DNA from 4 places in the Vreelandella sp. L-25 genome. Region 1 is predicted to be linked to each of the others. Evidence: predicted binding sites of a transcription regulator. Region 1 holds the regulator's gene; each other region holds the start of a gene.
What was found. The regulator sigma-54, encoded in region 1, starts transcription at its own class of promoters, with help from an activator protein. The targets are predictions, from matches to a motif close to TGGCACNNNNNTTGCTNT.
Positions count from the first base shown of each region.

Region 2: the regulator sigma-54 is predicted to act here: its motif matches at 1,789-1,806, upstream of AC13CN_RS10215 (P-II family nitrogen regulator).
Region 3: the regulator sigma-54 is predicted to act here: its motif matches at 2,337-2,354, upstream of AC13CN_RS10280 (amino acid ABC transporter substrate-binding protein).
Region 4: the regulator sigma-54 is predicted to act here: its motif matches at 1,657-1,674, upstream of glnL (nitrogen regulation protein NR(II)).

Region 1 is NZ_JBSXNH010000064.1:22,569-26,443, forward strand. Features, by position in the region: gene AC13CN_RS08940 (HPr family phosphocarrier protein) at 1-154, opposite strand, end outside; gene rapZ (RNase adapter RapZ) at 232-1,155, opposite strand; gene ptsN (PTS IIA-like nitrogen regulatory protein PtsN) at 1,221-1,688, opposite strand; gene hpf (ribosome hibernation-promoting factor, HPF/YfiA family) at 1,693-2,001, opposite strand; gene AC13CN_RS08960 (RNA polymerase factor sigma-54) at 2,099-3,514, opposite strand; gene lptB (LPS export ABC transporter ATP-binding protein) at 3,620-3,875, opposite strand, start outside.
Region 2 is NZ_JBSXNH010000066.1:148,211-152,085, forward strand. Features, by position in the region: gene AC13CN_RS10205 (helix-turn-helix transcriptional regulator) at 1-925, opposite strand, end outside; gene AC13CN_RS10210 (accessory factor UbiK family protein) at 1,182-1,523, opposite strand; gene AC13CN_RS10215 (P-II family nitrogen regulator) at 1,873-2,211, shown strand; gene AC13CN_RS10220 (ammonium transporter) at 2,312-3,559, shown strand; gene glnK (P-II family nitrogen regulator) at 3,825-3,875, shown strand, end outside.
Region 3 is NZ_JBSXNH010000066.1:160,500-164,374, forward strand. Features, by position in the region: gene AC13CN_RS10275 (amino acid ABC transporter permease) at 1-1,171, opposite strand, end outside; gene AC13CN_RS10280 (amino acid ABC transporter substrate-binding protein) at 1,255-2,280, opposite strand; gene AC13CN_RS10285 (amino acid ABC transporter substrate-binding protein) at 2,506-3,531, opposite strand; gene speE (polyamine aminopropyltransferase) at 3,620-3,875, opposite strand, start outside.
Region 4 is NZ_JBSXNH010000015.1:3,554-7,428, forward strand. Features, by position in the region: gene glnA (glutamate--ammonia ligase) at 1-885, shown strand, start outside; gene AC13CN_RS00580 (DUF4124 domain-containing protein) at 1,005-1,538, shown strand; gene glnL (nitrogen regulation protein NR(II)) at 1,745-2,803, shown strand; gene ntrC (nitrogen regulation protein NR(I)) at 2,800-3,875, shown strand, end outside.

The sequences.
Region 1 (3,875 bases):
TTAGCAGCGACATAATATTGGCGGCATCGGCTTTCTGCTGCTGCTTATAAACCACGATATTCGCGGAAAACTGCTGGCCACATTTCACCAGTTTGGTGGCCGCGCGGGCATGAAGACCACGCTGGTTGGTAAGTGTTAAGGTTCTTTTGGGCACTCTGGTTCCTTTTTGCCGAGTGGGTCTTGAAACTTAGGTCTTGAGAAGCTTAGGCCTTAAAAATTAGGTTCTGAAGCTCAGGGCGTGCTGGCAGCGGCGGGTGTGGTAACGCATGGCACCGCAGGCTCTTCGCTCAGCGTGTATTGTAACCCCAGCTCACGGTGTCTCAACTGTACTTCTCCGGTCTGTTTAACCAGCTTTTTAGCAAGCTGTTCGACCATATAAACAGAGCGGTGTTGCCCGCCGGTGCAGCCAATAGCCACGGTTATATAACTTCGCTGGCTATTTTGGTAAGCCGGAAGCCACTTTTCCAACCAAGCCTGAATATCATTGGTCATTGCCTCGACCATTGGGTAGCTACTTAAAAACGCCACTATATTAGCATCACGCCCTGTAAATTGGCGCAGGGTAGGGTCCCAATAAGGGTTGGGCAGGCAGCGAACATCGAAGACTAAGTCGGCATCCATGGGTACGCCGCGTTTGTAGCCAAACGACTCAAACGTCAGTGTTAGCTGATCTTTTCGCTGGTGGGCGACTTGATCAGTAATGCGGCGTCTCAGGTCATGCACGGATAAGCGCGACGTATCGATCAACAAGTCAGCGAGATCGCGAATTTCAAGCAGCGTCTCTTCTTCTTTATTGATGGCCTCTTCCAACGTCATTTCGCTATCCCGGGTAAGCGGGTGGCGACGGCGGGTGGCTGAGTAACGCTCCAAAAGAATGCGCGCATCCGTGGTCAGATAGATGACCTGAAAACGAATTTCTCGCTGGCGTAGTTCTTCCAGTAAAGCTGGGAGGCGTTCAAGCGCCGTAGGAAGGTTGCGCGCGTCAATGCTCACTGCTAAGTGAGTGCGCTCGCCTTGCTCACGTAGTTCATCAACTAATGAGCCCAGCAGCATGGCGGGTAAATTGTCGATAGCGTAGTAGCCAAGATCCTCTAGCGCTTGTAAGGCGATAGATTTACCGGACCCTGAACGGCCGCTAATGATCACCAGTTGCATAGCGTCTCTCTTGGCTTGCATGGGAGGAAATTATCGCTGCGTGCAGTGGCCACCGCCCATAAAGCCTAGGCGGCTTGTTCGCGAATCTTGGCGGTAATAAGTGCTAAGAGTTCGCGCTGACTATCGGCTTTACGTAACTGCTGACGCGTATGGGCGTCGTTCATAATAGTAGCCACTTGGCCAAGCAGTGCTAGGTGGGTGTCATCTGCCTCTTCTGGTACCAGCAGCACAAACACAAGATCCACCGGGTCGCCATCAATGGCGTCGAAGTCTACTGGCTCAGCAAGCTTTAAAAAGCCAGCAATGGGTGCGCTACAGTGAGGACTGCGAGCGTGGGGGATGGCAACCCCGTTGCCTATCCCCGTACTGCCTAGTCGCTCGCGGCCAATGAGTCGGCTAAACACCTCTTGGCTATCTAGGCTGGGTGTATTTTGGGCGATAAAGGTGCTGAAAAACTCCAGCACCCGTTTTTTGCTGCCCCCGGGAACGTCATAAAGCACGCGCTCCGGGGGGAGGATGGTTTCCAACGTCATTGAGTTAACGCACACCAGCGCCCTGGGCGCGAGCTTGTGCTTTTTCCTTATGTTTAACGAGTTGACGATCGATTTTGTCTGCTAGCGCATCAATAGCGGCATACATGTCGTTATCAAGCGCTTCGGCGTGAAGGTCTGCACCGGCAGCGTGCAGTGTGCAGGCTGCTTGCTGGCGCTCCTTCTCAACAGATAAGGTCACTTGCACCGTGGTAATGTTGTCGTAGTGGCGTTCAACGCGCTCTAGCTTTTCGTTAACGTAGTCGCGCAAGGCGTCAGTCAGTTCAACGTGATGACCAGTGATGTTTACTTGCATTGACGTGCTCCTTATCCATCGGACTGTACTTCGATTGTAACCCTTTTTACGCTATTGCAAAGCCCTTGCGTTGAGTTTGTTCATACGTACCGCTTAACTAGCGTAAACGGCGGCGCTCACTTGACGAGGGAATGCCCATTGACTCCCGATATTTTGCGACAGTACGCCGTGCAACGCTAATGCCCCCCTCTTCAAGCAGAGTCACCAAGCGGCTATCGGAGAGCGGTTTTCCTGAGGGCTCATCCTGAATCAGCTTTTTGATGCGGGCGCGAATGGCTGTGCTGGAGTGGCTGTCGCCGCCGTCTTGGCCGCTTACCTGGCTTGAGAAGAAGTACTTAAGCTCGAAAACGCCCCGTGGCGTGTGAATAAATTTCTGCGTGGTCACACGAGATATGGTGGATTCGTGCATCTCTACCGCTTCAGCAATATCCGCTAAAATCAGCGGTTTCATTGCTTCTTCGCCATGCTCCAGAAAGCCAATTTGGCGTGCAATAATTTCACGCCCAACTCGTAGCAGCGTGTCATTGCGACTCGATAAGCTTTTGATCAGCCAGCGGGCTTCTTGGAGGTGCTCTTTGAGGAACTGGTTGTCTTGGCTTTTGTCTGCGCGTTTGATCAAGCTGGCGTAGTCGGGCTGTATACGCAAGCGTGGTAGTGCTTCTGGATTGAGCTCTAAATGCCAACCTTCATTGTCGTGCCGAACGACTAGGTCGGGGGTGATGTAGCTGTCGTCGGTAACGCCATAGGTGCTCCCAGGGCGTGGGTCAAGGCTGCGAATTAAACGGATGACATCGTCAAGCTGCTCGTCATCAAGGCTTAAACGGCGCTTGAGAAGCCGCATATCGTCTTTGCCTAATGCTTCCAAAAACTGGCGAACCAGCCGTTTGGCGGGCATTAGCAGAGGGGTGTCCTCAGGTAGTGAGGCGAGTTGCAGCATCAGGCATTCACGCAGGTCTCGGGCAAAGACGCCGGTGGGCTCAAATTGCTGCAAGCGCAGCAGGGTATTTTCCACTTCCCGCTGGCTTAAGCTGTCATGGCCTTGGGCTTTTAATCCTTCCCGAATGTCATTAAGCGGCTGGGTGAGATAGCCGTTGGCATCCAGCGCATCAATCAGGCTTTCCGCGATGGCGTATTCTCGCGGGCTAAAGTCTGTCATGGCCAGTTGCCATAGCAGGTGGCCATGTAGGCTTTGTCCAGCGGCTTGGCGCTCGAAGTCGGGGCCTTCACTGCTGCCACCCAGGCTGCCTATGTCTTGATAGGTATCTGACCAGTCACTGTCGACGGAGAGTTCGTTGGGGATGCTCTCGGACCACTCAGCCTCTTGAGGCTCACTGACAGCCTGCTCGCCAAACTCATCTTCTTGCTCAAGCATGGGATTGGCATCTAGCGCTTGCTGAATTTCTTGACGAAGGTCCAGCGTCGATAGCTGAAGCAGGGCGATAGCCTGCTGCAGCTGAGGTGTCATGGTCAGCTGTGTGCCGATACGCAATTGGAGAGAAGCTTTCATGACCATCTGAGAACCACTCGTTAATCAGAAAGCTCCACCCTAGAGCGAGTTATGGCTTGGTGCAAGTGCAATAAGCATGCCACTAAAAGAAATGCTTCTGCAGGTCACTGTTTAAAGGCGGAAATCAGCGCCTAAATAGACATCTCGAACCTTCTGGTTGTTGAGGATTTCCTGGGCGTTTCCACTGGCAATGATGTGACCGTCGCCAACAATGTAGGCAATATCACAAATATCCAGCGTTTCACGAACGTTATGGTCGGTGATCAATACGCCAATGTGGCGTTTCTTTAACGCTCGAATGATAGCTTTAATTTCCCCAACGGAAATCGGGTCAACCCCGGCAAAAGGTTCATCCAGCAGGATAAAG
Region 2 (3,875 bases), on a different contig from region 1:
CTCGTTGAAGCTCGTGAGGGGAAACACCGAAGTGGCGCTTAAAGGCGCTCGAAAAATTGCTGGCATGGCGGTAACCGCAGCGGTGGGCCGTGTGTTGAACGCTGTGGCCTTGGCGCAACGATGCGTGCGCCTGCTCCAGGCGCACTTGGCGAATATAGTCGAACAGCGTGCAGCCGTAGCAGGCACGAAACTTCTGGCGCAGGCTGCTGGGGCTCATAGCGGCTTCTTTGGCTAATGCGGTGAGGCTATAAGGCTCGGCGGGATGCTGAGTGATGCGCGCGTGCAGTGACGTGAGGCAATGACGATCACGGGTAGAAAGGCGTTTGTGCTCGGGTAGCGCTGTCTGACATTCGGGCAAACCTAATCCAATCAGTTGCAGTGCTAACCCCTGCCAAACGAGCGCCTGTCGCCAGAGCGAGGGCGGTTGCTCACTAATGGTGCAAAGCGTTTCGCAGAGGGCCTCGGGTAGCTTCCAGCAATGCAAACATGAAGCATCAGGCGGGGTGGGTAGGCCTAAGGGTGCAGTGGTCAGAACCGCAATATTCACAGTACGAAGGCGTGCCTGAACAGGTTGATGCACCGTGAGTGGGTGCCGGGTATCAAAGTGGCTGCATACGCCATCTCCTGCAGAGAGCTGTATCTGCTGCTTGCCCATTTGGAGATGAATAGTGCCTTCCAAGATAACGCTCAAGAACCATGGCACGCTTTGGTAAGACGTGGAGGTATAGCCACGTTCTACCTGCAAATCAGAAAGCGTTAAGTGAATCCCGTGGTGCAGGCTAACGTCATGAACATGACCAGTGGCGACCGGCTGGCGCGGAGAAGTCGGGCCTTCAATGCGGTAGTGAATGCCGAAGCGCTGGCCAAGCTGGGCCAACGAAAAGGGGGTGATTTTAGGCGTTGCTAAGCGTTCCTGCTGAGGCATCGGGGCAGTTGCTATCGTGGGTGGAGCGTAGTGCCTGCGCCGTATTGGTGCTTAACGGCACGCGGGAGGCTGCGGATAAGCGCACGATAGCACTATCACTAGGGTTGTCAATGATAGTGATTCTTGTTCACTGGCATGGGGTGTTGAATTAAGCACAGGGGAGAGGACGGGAGAGAGTGTAGAGATAGTATGAGAGAGAGAGAGGGGCAAGAAGTGGGGCAGCCGAACCTGCCCCATGCCGTGCAAAACGGCGTACTTACTCAGCGCCGTCAGCGGTTGGCTTAGTTGTGCTGGAAGGTTGCACAGGGGCGGGCGGTACTTCAGCTTCTACAGGCGTGGCGGCGGGGGTGTTAGATGCTTCTATCGCCGCTTCCAGGCTGGCCACTTGGCGCTCTAGAGCTTCTACCCGCGAGCGGGTGCGCTGCAGCACATCCATCAAAATATCAAAGTCTTCCCGCGATACCAGCTCCAGGCGGTCAAACGCGCCGCGTACCACCTGCTGGACACCTTTCTGAATATCTTCCGGGGCTTGCGACGCATTCTGTAAGCGGTCGCCGATCTGCTGGGCTAAGCGGCTAATGCGGTCTTGGGGCGCCATGGCTCTCTCCTTAAACGATCACGCATAAATGTGAACTGCTTGTGAGTAAGGATACGCAACCCGCCGACGATTCGCATGTACCGTTTGTTAATTAAGCGCGGTGGGCGTACGTGTACAAATGCATCGAAATGGAGCGACTAGCTTTTTTCAATGTTCTTTTATGGTGCAGGGCAAGTCCGGCACGTAGTAGGTAGTGGTGCTTAGTTACCGCCACTTGCTTATGTTAATAATTTAAGTTTTTGAATTTAAATAATAAAAAAGTGAGTGGCACGGTATGAGCATTAGTAGGGTAAGCACTAAATTCGGGCGGCCATGCCGCTATCCACCGAGCCAGCAGGGGAGATCCGGGATGAAACTCATCACCGCTATCATCAAGCCATTCAAGCTTGACGACGTTCGTGAAGCACTCGCCGACAACGGCGTTCAAGGGATTACGGTTACTGAAGTGAAAGGCTTTGGTCGCCAAAAGGGGCATACCGAACTCTACCGTGGTGCGGAGTATGTGGTCGACTTTCTGCCCAAGGTGAAAGTGGAAGTCGCCGTCGACGATGCGCGCCTGGAGAGCGTGCTGGATGCCATCTGCAATGCAGCGAATAGCGGCAAAATCGGCGACGGCAAAGTGTTCGTCACACCGTTGGAAGATGTGATCCGTATTCGTACCGGTGAGCGCGGTGCTGACGCCGTTTAAGGGCCGACTTTGAGTTGCTGATGACGTTTTAACGTCGCCAAGTATCTCTTCTAAGTACCTTTTCCAAGTACCTCTTCTTAGTACAAACGGGGAACACCTCATGAATGAGTTAGCTGATTTGAGCTATGCGCTCGATACGTTTTACTTCCTGATTTGCGGCGTACTGGTCATGTGGATGGCCGCCGGCTTCTCGATGCTCGAGGCCGGTATGGTACGTTCCAAGAACACCGCTGAAATTCTGACCAAGAACATTGCGCTGTTTGCCATTGCCTGCACCATGTACCTGCTGGTGGGCTACTACATCATGTACTCCAGCGGCGAAGGCGGTTTCCTGCCTAGCCTTGGGTTCCTGATCGGTACCGAGAACAGCGTCGATGCGGTGCTGGCCGGTGGTGATGATGCGCCTTACTACTCCATGCGTTCGGACTTCTTCTTCCAGGTCGTGTTTGTGGCCACCGCGATGTCGATTGTCTCGGGTGCGGTTGCTGAGCGTATGAAGCTGTGGGCGTTCCTAGCCTTTGCCGTGGTGATGACTGCGTTCATCTACCCGGTGTCTGGCTACTGGACGTGGGGCGGCGGCTGGTTGTCTGAAGTGGGCTACTCTGACTACGCGGGTTCCGGCATTGTGCACATGGCCGGTGCGGCTGCAGCGCTTGCCGGTGTGCTGGTACTTGGCCCGCGTAAAGGCAAGTACGGTAAAGATGGCTCTATCCACGCCATTCCCGGTGCCAATATGCCGCTGGCAACGCTGGGTACCTTCATCCTGTGGATGGGCTGGTTCGGCTTCAACGGTGGCTCTGAGCTGAAAATGTCCGATATCGGTTCAGCTAACAACGTTGCGCAAGTGTTCGTGAACACCAACGCAGCGGCTGCTGGTGGTGTCATCGCCGCGCTTATTCTAGCCAAGCTGTGGTTCCGCAAGGCGGACCTCACCATGGCGCTGAACGGCGCGCTGGCTGGCCTGGTGGCGGTTACCGCCGACCCGCTTTCTCCTTCAGCGCTGGGTGCTGCCATTATTGGCGCAGTAGGTGGCCTGATTGTTGTCGCGGCTATCGTAACGTTGGACAAACTGAAGCTGGACGATCCGGTTGGTGCGATCTCCGTTCACGGTGTGGTCGGTATCTGGGGTGTGTTGGCAGTACCGCTGAATAATGGCGATGCTTCTTTCGGTGCACAGTTGATCGGTATCGTGGGCATCTTTGGCTGGGTCTTCATCGCAAGCTTAGTGGTATGGCTGGTGCTGAAAGCGGTCATGGGTATCCGCGTTAGCGAAGAAGAAGAGTATGAAGGCGTCGATATCGCTGAATGCGGTCTGGAAGCCTACCCCGAGTTTAGCGTCAAGAAATAAGCTTGCGCTAATCATGTGAGCTGGCGTGCTCCTTTTGGCCTCCCCACCGTGGGAGGCCTTTTTGTCCTTCCCAGGTAGGTTGCACGCTGGTTGTTATTAGCTAGGTACGTACTGGCTTTTTATTCTCTGCCCATGGCGGTGTATGCTTAACCCACTGGGTAACGGGCTTGGCTATGCGAGCGCCCCGCCAACCTTGATGGGTTATGACAACCGTTCAATAACGCTGTTTTGATAACAGTGGGCCACCAAGCTAGAGGATGTCGCAATGAAATTGATCTCAGCCATTATCAAGCCGTTCAAGCTTGATGACGTACGC
Region 3 (3,875 bases), on a different contig from region 1:
CACGGGCGTTGAACCAGTTCATGAACATGGATACCAGCAGGCTGATCGTCAGGTAGACCGCCATGGTCATGGCAATGACCTCGATGGCTTGGCCTGTCTGGTTCAGCGTGGTCCCTGCAAACACCGATACGAGGTCCGGATAGCCAATGGCCGTAGCCAGCGACGAGTTTTTGATCAAATTCAGGTATTGGCTGGTGAGCGGGGGGATGATGACCCGCAATGCCTGAGGAATGATGACGAGGCGCAGCACCAGGTTGCGCGGCAGACTCAGTGCCTGCGCCGCTTCGGTTTGGCCATGTGAAATGGCCTGAATACCGGAGCGCACGATCTCGGCAATGAACGACGCCGTGTAGATCGAGAGTGCGAACCACAGCGCCAGAAACTCAGGAATCACCGTGATGCCGCCGCGGAAGTTGAAGCCACGCAGCTCGGGCATTTCCCAAGTAATGGGTACGCCAGTGGCCAACATGACCAACAGGGGCAGCCCAAAGATCAGTGCAAAGGAGATCCAGTAAGCGGGAATTCGCTGCCCCGTGGCTTCCTGACGGCGTTTTGCCCATATCACCAGCGCAATACTGGCCGCGATGGCGATCACAAAGGTGACAGGAATCAGCCCGAAGCCCGATTCGAACAGCGGCTCAGGTAGATAAAGCCCGCGTACATTAAGAAACACGGCTTCGCCAAACGCCAGGCTTTCCCTCGCGCTGGGGAGCGCCCGCAGCACGGCAAAGTACCAAAAGAAGATCTGCAGCAGCAGCGGGATATTACGAAACGTTTCGATATACGCCGCCGCCAGTTTGGCGATCAGCCAGTTGGGCGATAAACGGGCGATACCGACAATGAAGCCAATGATGGTGGCGGCAATCACGCCTAGCCCGCCCACCAACAGCGTATTCAGTAGGCCAACGAAAAAGGTGCGGCCATAGGTGCTTTGGGAAGAGTAGTCGATCAGACTCTGAACGATCCCAAAACCGGCGGTATTACTCAGGAAGCCAAAACCTGTGGTGATACCCCGTGAGGAGAGGTTGTCTTGCACGTTGCCGACGATATAGAACAAAAAGGCGATAACAGCGGCGATGAGCAGACATTGGAAGATGAGCGCACGTTTGGCGCGGTCTCGCCAGAACGGTGGCTTTTGGCCAACGGGGCGAGCGTTAGGTCTTACGGACATGGGTGGCGTCTCCGCGATACGGAAGGTCAATCAAATGGCCCGCCATGACCAAAAAGGTGGCGGGCCGGGGTCAAGCGAGACGCTTAGCGAATCGGCGGTGCGTACTGGAAGCCGCCTTGGTTCCACAGGGCATTGACACCGCGTTCGATTTCCAGCGGTGAACCCATACCTACGTTGCGCTCGAAGCTTTCACCGTAGTTACCCACTTGGCTCAGGATGTTATAGGCCCAGTCGGCGTCAAGACCCATGCCTTCACCATAGTTGCCGTCCTGGCCGAGTAGACGCGCTACGTCCGGGTTATCGGAGCTGAGCATCTCTTCAGCGTTTTCGCTGGTGACGCCGTACTCTTCACCGTTGATCATAGCGAACAGCGACCACTTCACGATGTTGAACCACAGATCGTCACCCTGACGCACGACCGGACCCAGCGGCTCTTTCGAGATGACATCCGGCAGAATCATGGCGCCCGCCGGGTCGTCGAGCTGAATGCGCAGGGCCGCCAGCTGAGAAGTGTCAGACGTCAGAACGTCACAGCGGCCAGCCTGGAAGCCACCTACGGTTTGCTCGGAGGTATCGAAAACGATGGGGTCGAACTCCATGCCGTTGGCACGGAAGTAATCAGCCAGGTTCAGCTCGGTAGTGGTGCCTGATTGAATACAAATCGCCGCGCCATCCAGCTCGGCCGCGCTGGTGATACCCAGGTCGCGAGAGACCATGAAGCCCTGGCCGTCGTAGAAGTTAACGCCGGTGAAGTTCAGACCCAGCGTGGTGTCACGGGTGGTGGTCCAGGTGGTGTTACGAGAAAGGACATCCACTTCGCCGGACTGAAGGGCAGTGAAGCGCTCAACGGCGTTCAGGGAAATGTAGTTAACGGCGTCCGCATCGCCCAGTACGGCGGCAGCCACGGCACGACATACGTCAACGTCCAGGCCCTGCCATTCGCCGCTATCGTCCGGCGCGGAAAAACCTGGCAAGCCATCACTAACGCCACACTGTACGGCACCGCGAGAGCGCGTTTCTTCTAATGTGTTCGCTTGCGCGGTAGCGATACCGGCCAGCGTAATTGCACCCGCAGAGGCAAGCAGTACCAGGTGTTTCTTATTAATCATGTTTGTTCCCCTTCCTCGATTTAATGTCATTATGCATGGTGATGCATCATTAAAAGCTAGCAAGGAAGGTGCCAAGAAAGATATGTCGGCAAATTCAGCGCTTTTCAACGTAAAATCAGCGGATTTGACGAAGGTAGTGGTGCAAAAAAGTAGGCCAGCAGCTACGCCATGCGCTTTTTTGGTGCGCAGCCGCTGGCGGAGGTCGGTGGCTAGTCGCTTAGCGTGTTAGCGAATGGGCGGCGCGTACTGAATGCCGCCATCTTTCCAAAGCGCGTTTAAGCCTCGTGCAATCTTAAAATCAGAGCCTGTGCCCACGTTGCGATCATAAATATCCGCGTAGTTACCTACCTGTTTGACGATTTGGTAGGCCCAGTCCGGCTGTAGGCCCATGGCTTCGCCAAAATCACCATCTTGGCCGAGCAAACGCATCACATCTGGGTTGTCTGAGCTTAGCTGCTCATCCACGTTGGCTTGACTGACGCCCAGCTCTTCGGCATTCAGCATGGCAAATAGCGACCACTTCACGATGTTGAACCACTGGTCATCCCCTTGGCGCACGGCGGGGCCCAGCGGCTCTTTGGAGATGATCTCCGGCAGCACCACGGCCATATTGGGGTCGGCCAGTTGAATGCGCTGGGCGTAGAGCTGCGAGGCATCCGAGCTCAATACGTCGCAGCGGCCTGCTTCGAAGCCCGCAATCGACTGTTCAGGTGAATCAAACACCACCGCATCATAGGTCATGTTGTTAATGCGGAAGTAGTCGGAAAGGTTGAGTTCGCTGGTGGTGCCTGACTGAGTGCAAACAGCCGCCCCATCCAGTTCTTTTGCGCTCTGTACGCCGAGGTCGCTGGCCACCATAAACGCCTGGCCGTCGTAGTAGCTGACGCCAGTGAAGTTCATCCCGAGGGTGGTGTCGCGGCTGGAGGTCCAGGTGGTGGTGCGGGAGAGCACGTCCACCTCGCCAGACTGCAGTGCGGCAAAACGCTCCACCGAGTCTAACGGTACGAAATTGACTTTGCTGGCATCACCTAGCGCGGCAGCGGCAATGGCGCGGCACACATCGGTGTCCAGGCCGCGATATTGGTCGTTATCGTCCAGCGATGAGAAGCCGGGCTGGGCGGCGTTAACGCCGCAGCGCACGCTGTCGCGCTCTTGAATGGCCTCAAGGGTATCGGCCATGGCCGTGGCAGGTACCCAGAGGGTCGGGGCTAATAGAGTGATTCCCAATCCTAACCAACGCGTTGTAGTCATTTATTATTCCTTAACGTCGAGCGCAGCAACTCCTGCGCATAAAAAAGGCCGGGCAGAGCCCGGCCTGATACATAGCGGAACCGCGAAGTTATGCGAACGCTTTACGCATAAAGGGCGGCAGCGCCAGGGCACCACGGTGGGCATCTACTGTGTAGTACTGTAGCGGCATTTCGTGGCTGGCGGCAGCCTCTTCTCGGAAGCTTTCAACGTTGGTGCTTTTGCCTGCCAGCGTCACGCTCCACCAGCCGGAAGGGTACACCGGCTGGGGGAAGGGCAGGGTGGCTACGCTATCAAAGCCTGCTTCGCGCATGTCGTTACGCAGTTCGCGGATGATTGAGCCGCTA
Region 4 (3,875 bases), on a different contig from region 1:
GTGAAAGGCGGCTACTTCCCGGTTCCTCCGGTCGATAGCTTCCACGATATCCGTGGCGCGATGTGTAACACCCTGGAAGCGATTGGCCAGACCGTGGAAGTTCACCACCACGAAGTTGCCAACGCGGGTCAGAACGAAATCGGCGTTAAATTCAACACGCTGGTGAAGAAAGCTGACGAAGTTCAGGAAATGAAGTACGTGATCCACAACGTGGCGCACGCTTACGGCAAAACCGCTACCTTCATGCCGAAACCGCTGGTAGGCGACAACGGTTCTGGTATGCACGTACACCAGTCGTTCTGGAAAGATGGTCAGAACCAGTTTGCTGGCGACGAGTACGCGGGCCTGTCTGAAATGGCGCTGTACTACATCGGCGGTATCATCAAGCACGCTCGTGCCCTGAACGCCTTCACCAACGCTTCTACCAACTCGTACAAGCGTCTGGTTCCGGGCTTCGAAGCACCGGTCATGCTGGCCTACAGTGCCCGTAACCGTTCTGCTTCTATCCGTATTCCTTACACCGCTAGCCCGAAAGGCAAGCGTGTAGAGACTCGCTTCCCTGATCCGACTGCTAACCCCTACCTGGCGTTTGCAGCGATGCTGATGGCGGGTATCGACGGTATCAAGAACAAGATCCACCCTGGCGATGCCATGGACAAGAACCTGTACGACCTGCCGCCGGAAGAAGGCAAGTCCGTACCGACCGTTGCCAACAGCCTGGACCAAGCACTGGAAGCACTCGATGCTGACCGTGCGTTCCTGACCGAAGGCGGCGTATTTACTGATGAAATGATCGATGCTTACATCGAGCTGAAGATGGAAGAAGTGGAGCGCATTCGCATGACCACTCACCCGATCGAGTTCGACATGTACTACTCTTGCTAAGAACGGTTGCTAAACACCGTTTTAACAAGAGTGCTAACATCACCCTTGCGGTGTGATTAGCCTGAAAAACCCCGCCTCGGCGGGGTTCTTTGTTGGAGCAACATAAGGGTGAGAAAGTAATGATCAGTAGATGGCGTTTGCGTCAAAAAAGTGGTTTGTCCACAGGGGCTGCGCTACTGCTGGGCTTGTGGGTAAGCGCTGCGCAGGCTCAAACGGTGTATCGTGTGGTGGATGCGCAGGGCAACGTGACGTTTACTGACAACCCAGAGCGTGGTGGTAAAGCGATCACGCTGGCCCCGCTGCAGAGCGTGCCTACCGCTGCTCGGCCTGCTTCTCTGTCTCCCCGCGCCAAGGGGAATCCTGGCCAACCGTTTATGCCCTATGACCGCTTTGCGATTGCTAACCCAGCGGCGGGGGCCTCGTTGCGAAATAATATGACGCCGGTTGAAGTGGCGGTTTCGCCGCCGCTACGCGACGACCACCAAATTCAACTGCTCGTGAATGGCGAACTAAGCCAATCTGCCCTGCATAGCGATGCGTTCTGGCTGGCGGGCTTGCCAGCGGGCCAACACCAGCTGCAGGCCGAACTGTTGGATAGCCAAGGGCGTATTCAACACCGCACCGATCCGGTGACTATTTTTATTGCTGAATAGTGCAATGCACTACAATGGTGCATAGGAGTATCTGAATTTGTTCGGCAGTGCGCTATAACGGCTCGCTGTGCCCACACCGGCTGCCCATCAGCCGTGCATGCCGCCGTTTGTGCTTAATTGGCGCGCTTTTTGCAGTTCCTCTCTCAACGATCCCATCACGCTATTGTTCATCACACTATTATTAGAGCGACGTTTCAGGACACGCCATGTATCAGCGCTTATTAGAACATCTCACCACCGCAGTGCTACTGCTCGACGGTGAACTCCGTGTCCGCTGGATGAACCCAGCGGCGGAAGCGCTGCTAGCGGTGAGCTTTAGCCGTGTGCAGGGTATTAGTCTAGATACCTTGCTAGGCGGTGGGGAAAGTATTGATGAGGTATTGGCCAAAGCGCGGGATGCCTTTCACCCCTATACCCAGCGGGAAGCGCGTATCACGCCGCTCAATAGTGAGCCACTCACGGTGGACTATACGGTAACGCCCCTCTCAGCCGATGAGCTGCTGCTGGAAGTCGAGCCGCGAGACCGCTTGATGCAGATTTCCCGCGAAGAGGCGCTCACCACCCGCCAAGAGACCATTAAGGTGCTGGCGCGGGGCTTGGCCCACGAGGTGAAAAACCCATTAGGCGGCATTCGCGGTGCGGCGCAACTGCTGGAGCGTGATTTAGACGACCCGGCGCTGCGGGAATTTACCCATATCATCGTCGAAGAAGTAGACCGCTTACGAGATTTGGTTGATTCCATGCTGGGCCCGAACCGCATCATTAAGCATGAGCCGGTCAATATCCATAAAGTGCTGGAGCGAGTGCGAGCGCTGCTGATTGCCGAGCATCCCCATGTCACCGTCAACCGCGATTACGACCCCAGCCTGCCGGATCTTTCCGGTGATGAGTCGCAAATGATTCAGGCGGTATTGAACGTGGCGCGTAACGCGGTGCAGGCCATGAGCGATGCAGAGACCCCCTCACCGGAGCTGATTCTGCGCACCCGTGCCCGGCGCCAGTTCACTTTAGGCGCCGAGCGGCACCGGCTAGTGAGCGAAGTCGGCGTGATTGATAACGGCCCTGGCATTCCTGAAAGCCTACGCGAAACCCTCTTTTACCCGATGGTGTCTGGCCGCGCGGAAGGCAGCGGTTTGGGGCTATCCATTGCTCAGTCAATTTTGTATCAACATCAGGGATTGATCGAATGCGACTCACGACCTGGACATACCGAATTTCGTTTACTGATTCCATTAGTTATTAATTGCACCGGAGAAGCGTCATGACTGAGGCGACACGTACCGATGTTGCACGGGTGGTTATTGTCGATGATGACCGCGCTATCCGTTGGGTGCTGGAGCGCGCACTGGCGCAGCCAGACCTAGAGGTTGAGTGTATTGAGCGTGCCGACACAGCGCTGGCACGGCTGCTGGAAAGCCCACCGGATGTGTTGGTGACCGATATTCGCATGCCGGGGATTGATGGGCTGGATTTAATGTCACGGGTTCGCGAAGCCCACCCGGACCTGCCGGTCATTGTCATGACCGCTCACTCCGATTTAGACAGCGCCGTGGCCTCTTATCAGGGGGGGGCGTTTGAGTACTTGCCCAAGCCGTTTGATGTGGATGAGGCGCTGGCGCTGGTACGCCGTGCGGTAGCCCACGCCCGTGAACGCCAGCGGCCGGTGAGCGTGCCGGAAGGCCTAAGCGCCGAGATCATCGGTGAAGCGCCCGCCATGCAGGAAGTCTTTCGCGCCATTGGGCGGCTCTCCCACTCGCACATTACGGTACTGATTAACGGTGAGTCGGGCACCGGTAAAGAGCGTGTCGCCCAGGCGCTGCATCAGCACAGCCCGAGGGCGGGCAAGCCGTTTATTGCTTTGAATATGGCGGCAATTCCTCGTGACTTAATAGAGTCCGAACTGTTTGGCCATGAGAAAGGCGCGTTTACCGGGGCGGCTGCCCAGCGCCAAGGGCGCTTCGAGCAGGCCAACGGTGGCACGCTGTTTCTGGATGAAATCGGCGATATGCCCGCTGAGACGCAAACCCGCCTGCTGCGCGTGCTGGCCGACGGCGAGTTTTACCGCGTGGGCGGGCATACCCCGGTAAAAGTTGATGTGCGGATTATCGCGGCAACCCACCAGAACCTAGAGTCGTTGGTAGATGATGGGCGTTTTCGTGAAGACTTGTTCCATCGCCTGAACGTGATTCGCGTTCATCTACCGCGCCTTGCTGAGCGCCGCGAAGATATTCCCCGGCTAACCCGGCATTTTTTGGCCGAAGCGGCGAAAGAGCTTTCCACCGATATCAAAGTGCTGACCCCTGAGGCAGAGGCGCACTTAACCCGGCTGCCGTGGCC